Regions from separate parts of the Paenibacillus sp. G2S3 genome, predicted to be linked through region 2. Evidence: riboswitches for the same ligand, from Rfam matches in the RefSeq annotation. Region 2 holds a riboswitch; the other holds the start of a gene.

Region 1 (5,446 bases), 3.1 Mb from region 2:
AACAGCGATCGGAAGTCCAAAATCCCTTGGAGTGGTTTCTACCTAACAAATTTTTTTAATGCATCCGCTCGAATTAAGGCTAAGCGGAAGCTATACGTTTTGATAACAATTTAATTATGCTCGATTTCCATAAATTGAGGAGGGTTCATCTATGAAAATGGTACTTCTATCAGGCGGTTCAGGTAAACGGTTATGGCCGTTGTCCAACGACTCACGTTCAAAGCAATTTCTAAAGGTACTTGAAAGCCCTCAAGGTGAACCAGAATCCATGGTACAACGTGTCTGGAGACAGCTGGAGGAAGCGGGGATGGCAGAATCATCTTATCTGGCCACCGGCCGCGGCCAAGTAGAAATGATACAAAGCCAACTGGGAAGTCATGTGCCGATTATCGTTGAACCGGAGCGTCGGGATACTTTTCCGGCTATCGCCTTAACAGCTACCTATCTTTATTCAGTGGCAGGTGTTTCTCCAGCGGAGACGGTAGCAATATTGCCTGTTGACCCTTATGTAGAAGCATCCTTTTTTGATACCATAGCTATGCTTGAGGGGACCATGCTGGAAAGTGGAGCAAATCTGGCACTAATGGGTGTTGTTCCTGAACATGCCTCAGAGAAATACGGATATATTATTCCTACCACCGATGAGGCGGGGGGAAATGGTTTTATGAAGGTGAGTCACTTTCAAGAGAAACCAGACCGTATACAAGCAGAACAGCTCATCGAGCAAAATGCATTGTGGAATTGTGGAGTGTTTGCCTTCCGCTTAGGGTACTTGTTAGATATTTTGCAGCGTAAAGGGTTGCCTTTAGGATATGAAGAATTGCAGAAGCAGTATAAGCTATTGTCTTCCATCAGCTTTGATTATGAAGTGGTGGAGAAAGAAGAACATATTGTAGTACAGCCGTATGATGGATTCTGGAAGGATCTTGGAACGTGGAATACGCTGACAGAGGAAATGAGCAGCAAGCATGTAGGAAAAGGTTTTGTAACGGCGGATTCTGAGGGGACTTGCTTGATTAATGAGCTGGATATTCCGATTACGGTAATTGGTGCGAAGGATCTGATCATTGCGGCTAGCCCGGATGGGATTCTAGTTACCCATAAAGCTGAGAGCCCACGGATTAAAGAAGTGCTGAAGACCTTTGAACAAAGACCGATGTACGAGGAACGCCGCTGGGGCCATTACAAAGTTATTGATTATGTGAAATATGATGAAGGCAATGAAGTGCTGACCAAACGGATTTTTATATCCGAGGGGAATAATATCAGCTATCAATTACATCGCAAGCGTAGTGAAATTTGGACAATCGTTAGCGGCGAAGCAAGTATTGTGCTGAATGAGAAAAAACATAATGTGAAGGCTGGGGACGTGGTACGTATACCGGAAGGAACGAAGCACGCGATCCTTGCTTTGACGGATGTTGAGTTTATAGAGGTACAGACGGGGTCTGAATTAGTAGAAGAAGATAACATACGTATTACTTTAGACTGGAATGATATAGAACTACAACAATTCATTTCATAGGTCTAACCTATCTATTTAACCAATTCAAAATTTCTTGAAACAGGTAAATTGACTCAATTATCAAAAAAAGTCATAAAAACACTAAATATATCATTAATTGTCGTCGATACTTACGGTAAGAGAGATTATTTCTCTTAAATTGAAAAGGCAAACCTATCGAAAGGTAGGGACGCAAAGCTATAGGGCCTTCGAAAGAGTGGCAGCCTGGCTACCGAAAGGGAGATTATTTTGAAAGCTTACCGTACGTATCGATTATTTGGCGCATTTCTGTCACTCGTCTTGTTTCTGACTGCACTTCCGCTTACTGTTGGAATTTCGCCGTCTGTTGTCATAGCTGCTTCAAATTCTGGAGCACCAGTTACCCCAGGAGCCTCACCTGAAGCCGTAAAGCTGCTTAACTATTTTTACTCGATCTCAGGAAAAGGTATTATTGCTGGTCAACATGACTATTTAGAAAGTCCAGATGAAATTAACAATATGCTGAAGGGAACTAGCGGACAAAATGCCGCTCTTCACGGTTATGAACTGGGCGCGATCAGCGGTCAGTCAGAAGGAACCATGGCCTGGCAACGTCAAAATGTGGTGAACAGCGCCATCAACTGGAATAAAGCGGGCGGAATCGTAGCTATGACTTTTCATGCTAACCTGCCGGGCACCTCTTATGACTGGGATAATGTAAAAAAAACGCTTAGTCAAGGTGAGTTCGATAGTTACGTTACACCGGGTACCAAGCAATATAACAGTCTGATCGCTGAACTTGATAAGGTGGCAGTCTCCCTAAAAAGCTTGCGTGATGCCAACGTTCCGGTGCTTTGGAGACCCTATCATGAAATGAACGGGAACTGGTTCTGGTGGGGGAAGAAAAATAACTTTTCTAAACTTTGGAATATTATTTATGACCGTTTTGTTAACGTTCATAAATTAAATAATTTATTATGGGTATGGAGTCCGAATGCTCCCAATGTTTGGTCAGATCCTTATGCGTTGACTTATCCAGGAGCGGATAAAGTAGATATTCTGGCAGCAGATATATACGAAAATGATTATCAGCAAAAATACTATGACAGTTTGTTGAGTCTAGCCGCAGGCAAACCGATTGCGATCGGGGAGAATGGTGAAATGCCTAATCTGGAGAAGCTTCAGCAATCACAAAGTAAATGGACGTATATGATGAGCTGGGGAAAAATGCTTTACGAGAATAACAGTGCAGATACAATCAAAACATTTATGAATAGCAACTATACCCTAACTAGAGATAAATTAAATACTAGTCTGGTACCGACACCTAGCGCTGCACCAGCGCCGGCACCTCCCGAAGAAGAGGGTGAGGCAGCAATTCCTCTTGCGAAGGGGCTTACAGGAGAATATTACAACAACATACAGCTATCGGGAGCAGCAGCTCTTACTAGAACTGATGCAATGATCGATTTCAATTGGCGGCAAGGCTCGCCGGATGCCGCCCTCGGGATTGATCGTTTCTCCATACGTTGGAGCGGTAAAATTAAGCCATTATATGATGAGCAATATACATTTTACACTACCTCAGATGATGGCATCCGTGTGTGGGTGAATGGGCAATCCGTGATTGATAGTTGGACTAAGCAAAGTGGTACTGAGCGTAAGGGTAATATAACGCTGAAGGCTGGTCAGCTATACGATATTAAGGTGGAGTATTACGAAAATGAAGGTGATGCGAGAGTCCGCTTGATGTGGGAAAGTGCTAGTCAAGCTAAAGAGACAGTTCCAGCAAGTGCACTTTATCTTCCGGATGTCTCCTGATTGATGAAAATTAAAGGTCGATCCTTAGTGGCTCTGCGTTATTGCAGAGCTACTAAGCTATAGTCCTCATTAGGTCAGAAGACGATTGTCCGATAACAGGTATGTTTATTTAGCACCTGTGGAGGCAGTACAGCTACCGAAAGGAGGATTTATTTGCGTAAATATTATAAGCAAAACAGATTGTTGTTTACTATATTACCGGTGTTTATTATTTTTTCCTTGCTGCCTTGGGGAGAGGTTAAGAGTCTTCCGAAGGCTATGAGTGTTTCTTCCTCTCTTCCTCCGGCTATACCAAGCAATCCATCAGCTTCCGAAGAAGCCAAGCAGCTGCTGAGTAATTTGGTGAATCTACGTGGTAAAGGAATCCTGTCTGGCCAGCATGATTATCTAGAAAGTCCAGATGAACTGGTTCATAAGCTGAAGAATACATCGGGACAAAATGCCGTTCTACATGGTTATGAATTGGGTGCAATTAATAATCAACCCGAAGGGACGATCGCAGAACAGCGACAAGCTGTTATAGACAGTGCAATTGAGTGGCATCAAGAGGGTGGCATAGTAGCCATGACCTTCCATCAGAGTTTGCCGGGGACTTCTCCGGAATGGTCCAATGTAAACAGAAGTCTCAGTCAAGAGAAGTTTAATGCTTATGTTACGCCTGGGACGGCTCAGTATAAGAGTCTAATCTCTGATCTAGACGAGATCGCTGGCTATTTGGGACAGCTGCGTGATGCCGGAGTTCCAGTCTTATGGCGACCTTACCATGAAATGAACGGCGGTTGGTTTTGGTGGGGAAAAAAGGACAATTTTTCATCGCTTTGGAATATTGTCTATGATCGTTTTGTAAACACACATCAACTGAATAATCTACTGTGGGTATGGAATCCGAATGCGCCGAATGAATGGGCAGATCCTTATGCTGCATATTATCCCGGTGCGGATAAACTCGATGTTCTGGCTGCGGATATCTACAATAACGATTATAAGCAGTCCTACTATGAGGATCTGCTCGCACTTGCTGAAGGTAAACCTATCGGAATCGGGGAGAGTGGACAGCTGCCGAACCCGGAAGTATTAACCGAGAAACAAAATAAATGGGTCTATATGATGACCTGGGGAAAATTACTGACAGAAAATAATACGCTACAGTCAATTAAAAGCTTTATGAATGACTCGTTTATAGTTTCGAGAGAGGATTACGTTCTCACAACAGGAGGCCCTTCGATAGCACCGGTAATCCCGGTAACTCCAACGGGTTTAACAGGAGAGTACTATAACAATACTGATTTAGAGGGAGAAGCGGCACTTATCCGCGATGATCGTAAGATTGATTTTAATTGGCATGGCGGGTCACCTGCACAGGAGATAGATGAAGATCATTTTTCTGTTCGCTGGAAAGGGAAGCTCAAACCTAAATTCAGTGAAAAATATACGATTTCGGCATCCTCTGATGATGGAGTCCGTGTCTGGATTGACGGAAAGCTGATCATCGACAATTGGAAAAATCAAAGTGCAACCCTTCATAAAGGAAGTATCCCGCTCACAGCCGGAACGCTTTATGATATCCAAATTGAATATTATGAGAATGAAGGAGATGCCAATCTTCGCTTGCTGTGGGAGAGTTCCAGCCAGAAGCAGCAGGTGATTCCACAAGGGGCATTGTTCCTTCCTTAATCTAATGAAATGATAGGGTTATACATTCCGGAAGAAAGAGAGGACCTATGGATGGGAATAACGAGGAGAATATCTAATAGAAAAAATAGGATATTTGCAAACAAACCATTACTGTTTTTACTGAAATTCACCGCATTAACCGTCTTGTTTCTGTTGTCTGTCTCTGTTTTCGGAACGAATAAGACGAACGATTATAAGGTAGGTGCCAATATACCAAGATTAGCTACAGGAAGTGATGTTGCAGCAGAAATACCGGATGGTACTGTGATCTGGAATCTGGGACAACATGATGGCTCCGCAGCTGAATTCGCTGCGAGTGGCACTTCTGGCAGCAAGAAGGAATTTAATGTTACTTCTTCGGTGCTCAAATCATCGGCTCTGCAGAGCTTGCCTGCAGGCTTGAATGGAAAGACCCAGCCGGAATTAACGATCACCTATCAGCTAAATAAGATCCCGGAGAATGGGGTC
Region 2 (5,446 bases):
TTCGTATGGTCACATCGTATTACCGCACCAGAACCTCCACGCTCTTTTATTTCTCTAAGTACGCTATCTATACTCCCCTTAATATGTTCTGTGGTGGAGACATCTGTGGTTCTCCCTGTAATATAGACAAAAGCACCTCTTCTTGCTAATTCTAAAGCGATCCCCTTGCCAGCACCTCTGCTGCTCCCGGTAACCAGTGCGACTTTCCCTTTCAATGTCATATCCTTCAACCCTTTCCACATGAATTCAGATTTCAGTATTCTGTGATCATTCCTTACGTTTTATAAGTATATCGTTTATATATGACATCAACTGACATATATAATATAATCATGATTTAGAAATGATTAGTGGGGATCGTACAATAATTAATACGAGGAGAAATAATAGCCTAATGAGAGCCGACCGTTTGTTATCTATATTGCTTCTGTTGCAAAACCGTGGAAAAATGACTTCTCGCGAACTGGCCGAAACACTCGAAGTGTCAGAACGAACTGTGTTTAGAGATATGGAAGCATTAAGTGCTTCAGGGATACCCATTTTAGCTGAACGCGGGCGTGAAGGTGGCTGGATGCTTACAGAAGGGTACCGTACCTCCCTAACGGGCATGAAGCCACAAGAGATTGGTTCGCTGCTTCTGTCCGCTGACTCCTCAATAATGAAGGATCTGGGAATACAGGATGACTTCTCTTCAGCTGTTCTCAAACTGGAGGCGGCTTCCTCACATCGAACTAGCAACCCAGCAAATTACCTTAGCGAGCGCATTCATATTGACGGTGCCAGTTGGCATCCTTCCGATGAGACATATCCATTCCTTTCTGTCCTGCAGGGAGCTCTTTGGGATGACCGCAAAGTAAAAATCACTTATCTTAGGAACGACGAGACTAAGGTCCGTATGATTGAACCTCTTGGATTAGTTGCAAAACGAGGAGTATGGTATGTTGTGGCCAAAAGCGAGAATGAGCTACGGACCTTTCGTGTGTCCAGATTAGTTAACGTTGAGGAAACCCATGAATGGTTCAACAGGCCTAACAATTTTGATTTAAAGCGTTACTGGGAAGAGTCCACCACGGCCTTTAAAGCAGCGCTGCCAAAGTACCCGGCAAAACTAAGGGTTAGAGCTTCTGTGTTAAAAGAATTGCAGCGGGAAAGATTTGTCACTCTCCATTTGCTAGAACCATCTAGAGATGCAGAGTGGGTGAACGTAGATGCTGAATTTAATACGATCGAATCGGCCTGCCGAATCACCCTATCCTTTAGTCCCTCAGTTATTGTTCTTGCACCACAAGAACTTTTAGAGATGGTAAGGTCTGCTATCGCAACAATTCACGCTATATATGAGGATTTTTGACAATAATTCTAAAGAACTACTATTTAATGATGATTTATGTCAGTTCTTACTATAGACCAATCACCTTTAAATCCCATATAATAACACCAATACATAATATTAATAAGGAGGACATTATACCAATGAACTGGATGCATAAACTTCCGTTAAAACAAAGAATTGTTGCCGGATGTTACCTCGTTGCCGCATTATTTGCTATTCCTGTTTTAGTTACTTTTATGATCTTAGGCAACATTATTTTGGGTATTGTTCTAGTAGTTGTTCTAGCTGCCTTAACTTTTCCCGTTGCCCGCTTTATCGAGAGAACGCTTACATCTTCTTTTGATGACATCGCGAATGTGTCTCATAGTATTTCAAAAGGGGATTTTACTAGTAGGGCCGATGAGAACGGGTCTATGGGGGATGTAAGTCGTTCCTTTAATACTATGATTGACAAGCTCAAGAAGATTCTGACAGAAGCTTCGCAAATTACTCGCCAAGTCATGGATGCAAGCCGCGGAATCGAAGATAAGAATCAGAATTTGAAAATTGTCATGGCACAGGTAGCCTCTTCATCCAACGAGCTAGCTCTGGGTGCAAATGAAATATCTACAGATATCGCTGAAATGACAGAATCTATTAAAGATATTGAGAATAAGGTATCCAATTATACGAACTCAACGAAAGAAATGAACAGACGTTCAATACATACATTAGAACTAGTTGAACAAGGACGACAATCCGTTGATACTCAAGCTGAAGGCATGCGTAAAAATATTCAGGCTACTCAAAAAGTAGCGGATACTATCGAAGCCCTTTCTCATAACGCTCGAGGAATTACGATGATCACCAAAACCATCACAGAGATCGCAGAGCAGACCAACCTCTTATCGCTGAATGCTTCCATCGAAGCAGCACGTGCCGGAGAACATGGTCGAGGATTTGCTGTAGTCGCACAGGAGGTTCGTAAGCTTGCTGAGGAATCAACGGCTTCAACGAAGGAAGTCTTCGGTTTAGTTCGGAGCATTGAAACTGATATTAAACAAGCGATTGACAATATCGCTATCAACGAAGAAGTCGTACAGGTACAGAATGAGATGATCACTCAATCTGCTCATATCTTTGCTCAAATTGTGCAAAGTGTGCAATATATTACTGAACAGATTTCTTCCTTCTCTTCTGAAAGTGATCTGATGTTAGAAAGTGCCTTGAAAATTTCAAGTGCAATAGAGAATATCTCTGCGATCACGCAGCAAACCGCTGCCGGCACCGAAGAAGTATCGGCCGCTATGAATGAACAAATTAATGCCCTGCAGTCCGTCGCAGAAGAAACTGAGAAAATGACTCAGGCTGTATTCAATCTACAGAAAACGATCCACATTTTCAAATTTTAAGTAAATAACAAATCGTATAAACAAATCCAAAAACTGCCCCTAAGTTTTTTCTTAGGAGCAGTTTTTTTATATTTATTATTTCATAGGTTGGACAAGAATTTCGTCAAAATTCGAGTTAATTTGCAAGAATATATTGACAAAGTATCTCTAGGAATATATTGTAAAGGAAAATTCTTCTTATAAATTTTAAAATTAATATTGGCAAAATCTTCGAAAGAGGATGACGCAAAACCATGGATCTACAGCCTCATTTTAATCTGAGGCCATGACAGCCAGGTTGCTGAAAACCAAGACGACTGGACTATTGTTCAGTCTCTATGGCGATTTATGCTTCCAACCTGTGCCCTATTTCAGAGCACAGGTTTTCTAATGTTTAATTTCAAAATAACAATCAACTTGTGAGGTGTATTTTTTTGAAGACAGTCGCAGATTACATGTCGGAAGCACTACGGAACCTAGGTGTTACCCATTCCTTTGGTATTATTGGCAAATCCATTTGTCCTATCGTTCTTAAAATGGTAGATTACGGTATTGAATTTATTCCTGGGAGACATGAGTCCAGTTCCGGCTTCGAAGCAGCTGGGTATGCGCTGAAAACTGGAAAACTAGGTGTAGCATTTGGTACTTCAGGTCCTGGTGGAACAAACCTATTAACTGCAGCAGCACATGCTAAGGCTAACAACCTACCTGTCCTATTTATTACTGGCCATCAATCTATCAAAGAGCTTGGTATTCCCCAATGTCAGGACTCTACCTCTTTTCTAGCTGATTTAGCTGATATGTTTAGACCTGCCACCTTATATAGCAAGCTTATTGAACGTGGAGATCACTTTAGCACAATCTTTAATCATGCCATATCCATTGCTTTGAGCGGTAATCGTGGTCCAGTTCACCTTTGTATTCCCTTTGATGTGCAAACGGAATTGCTAGAGGAATGTAATATTGTAATCCCTGAACGCGAATCACTTGTTAGCCACGCTAATATCGACCGTGTACTTGATGCTATAAATAACTCAAAGAATCCAATCATTATCGCTGGTAAAGGCGTTAACCGTTCAGGAGCACATAGTGAGCTAATTCAATTAGCGGAAACATTTAATATTCCTGTAGTTACATCTCCAGGTGGTAAAGGGGCTATAACTTGGGATCATCCACTCTATCACGGTCCAATTGGAGTAGGCGGTTGTTCCCATGGGGATGACTTGCTGAATCAAAGTGATCTATTTATCGTTCTCGGCTCACGTTTAAGTGATATGACTATTTGTAATCTTAAAAGGGAAAATCATCCTGCAACATTAATTCAGTTTGATAGCGATCCGACTTTTGTCGGAAAAATATTGTTCTCTAAAACGATTCCTGTGACTGGAGATCTACGCGACAATCTAGTTTGCTATCTTAATAACATTGACACGAACAACATCACAAAACGCGAAGCACCAACAAATCCCGGTTATACCGAAGAGCTTCCGATTTTACCAAACCTTTCACTTGCATCGGTCTTGAGTACGATGAGTGATTTGATTCCCTATAACAGCACAGTCTTTGTTGATGATGGTAGCCACGGTTTCCATGCTGCCAAATGGTACAAGGTTAAGAAACCTGGCAGTTTTGTTTTCGATGCTTACTTTGCTTGTATGGGTAATTCCATCGGGATGGCGATTGGTGCAAAGGTTGCTGCTCCAGAAGAAACGATCTTCTGTATTACAGGAGACGGCTGCTTTATGATGCTAGGGGCAGAGATTAACGCTGCTGTCTGCAAGAATATTCCTGTCATATTCATTGTTGTTAATAATAAACAGCTAGATATGGCTCTAAAAGGTATGGAAAAAACTACAGGACGTATTGACGGAACGATCTACGAAGTCCCTATGGACGCTGCGAAATTCGCAGAATCACTAGGTGCTACGGGTTACAAATGTGAGACAGCGGAGGAGTTCGAAACAGCCATCAAGGACGCTGTTGCAATCAACCGTGTTGCCGTCATTGAACTGTTAACAGACCGTGATGAGGTCCCTCCGACTGCTCACCGTACTTTAAACCTAAATTAGGAGGTCACTATTCACTATGAAAGAAAATGTAAACAGTGGTCTTAACCACTTCACGAATCTCTCAGGAGATTACGGCGCTAAAGCACTGGCTCCGATTAAAGAACATTTCCCTGACTTGGCTGAATTTATTATGGGGAATGCCTACGGCGATATTTTTCAACGCAACACAATCGAAGCTGACTGGAAGGAAATCGCAGTTATCTCTGCTCTGATTGCGATGGGTCAGTTTGATCAATTGGGTGTTCATTATGTTATGGCTCTTCGTGTGGGAGTTACTGTAGAACAACTCAAAGGTATTCTATTACACTTAGTACCCGCTATAGGGGCACCTAGAATCATCACGGCTTTTAATATTCTTCTTGAAACGATAGAAGAAATAAAGTAATTAATAATCCGACATAAAGTTACACATTTCGACTTTTTTTATTGGGAATTAAATATACTATGCCTATAATAGAGTTAAAATATTCCAATATTAATACTGTCTATTATGGTTACATGTCGTAAAAAAACAGTTTATATGGATATTCACCCGGCTGTTAATTACAGTCAAACTATTATTAGCAAAATCATAATAATGGGAGAGATGTTAACGTGGGACAATTTATTTTGAAGACAGACACCGCTAAAAAAGTGATCAATATCGAGCTGGAAGGAACATTTTCTGAAGAAGA

What was found. Region 2 has a riboswitch for cyclic di-GMP ahead of QNH28_RS20555 (thiamine pyrophosphate-binding protein). Riboswitches for the same ligand answer to the same signal wherever they lie in the genome.
Region 1: another riboswitch for cyclic di-GMP. It lies ahead of QNH28_RS04825 (glycosyl hydrolase); the one in region 2 lies ahead of QNH28_RS20555 (thiamine pyrophosphate-binding protein).

The regions. Positions count from the first base shown of each region.
Region 1 covers NZ_CP126095.1:1,100,329-1,105,774, forward strand. Annotated here, with positions in the region: gene QNH28_RS04820 (sugar phosphate nucleotidyltransferase) at 152-1,525, shown strand; cyclic di-GMP riboswitch class I at 1,662-1,741, shown strand; gene QNH28_RS04825 (glycosyl hydrolase) at 1,754-3,304, shown strand; gene QNH28_RS04830 (glycosyl hydrolase) at 3,458-4,978, shown strand; gene QNH28_RS04835 (discoidin domain-containing protein) at 5,030-5,446, shown strand, end outside.
Region 2 covers NZ_CP126095.1:4,668,350-4,673,795, forward strand. Annotated here, with positions in the region: gene QNH28_RS20540 (SDR family NAD(P)-dependent oxidoreductase) at 1-242, opposite strand, end outside; gene QNH28_RS20545 (helix-turn-helix transcriptional regulator) at 395-1,351, shown strand; gene QNH28_RS20550 (methyl-accepting chemotaxis protein) at 1,474-2,724, shown strand; cyclic di-GMP riboswitch class I at 2,915-3,009, shown strand; gene QNH28_RS20555 (thiamine pyrophosphate-binding protein) at 3,138-4,772, shown strand; gene QNH28_RS20560 (carboxymuconolactone decarboxylase family protein) at 4,789-5,157, shown strand; gene QNH28_RS20565 (hypothetical protein) at 5,367-5,446, shown strand, end outside.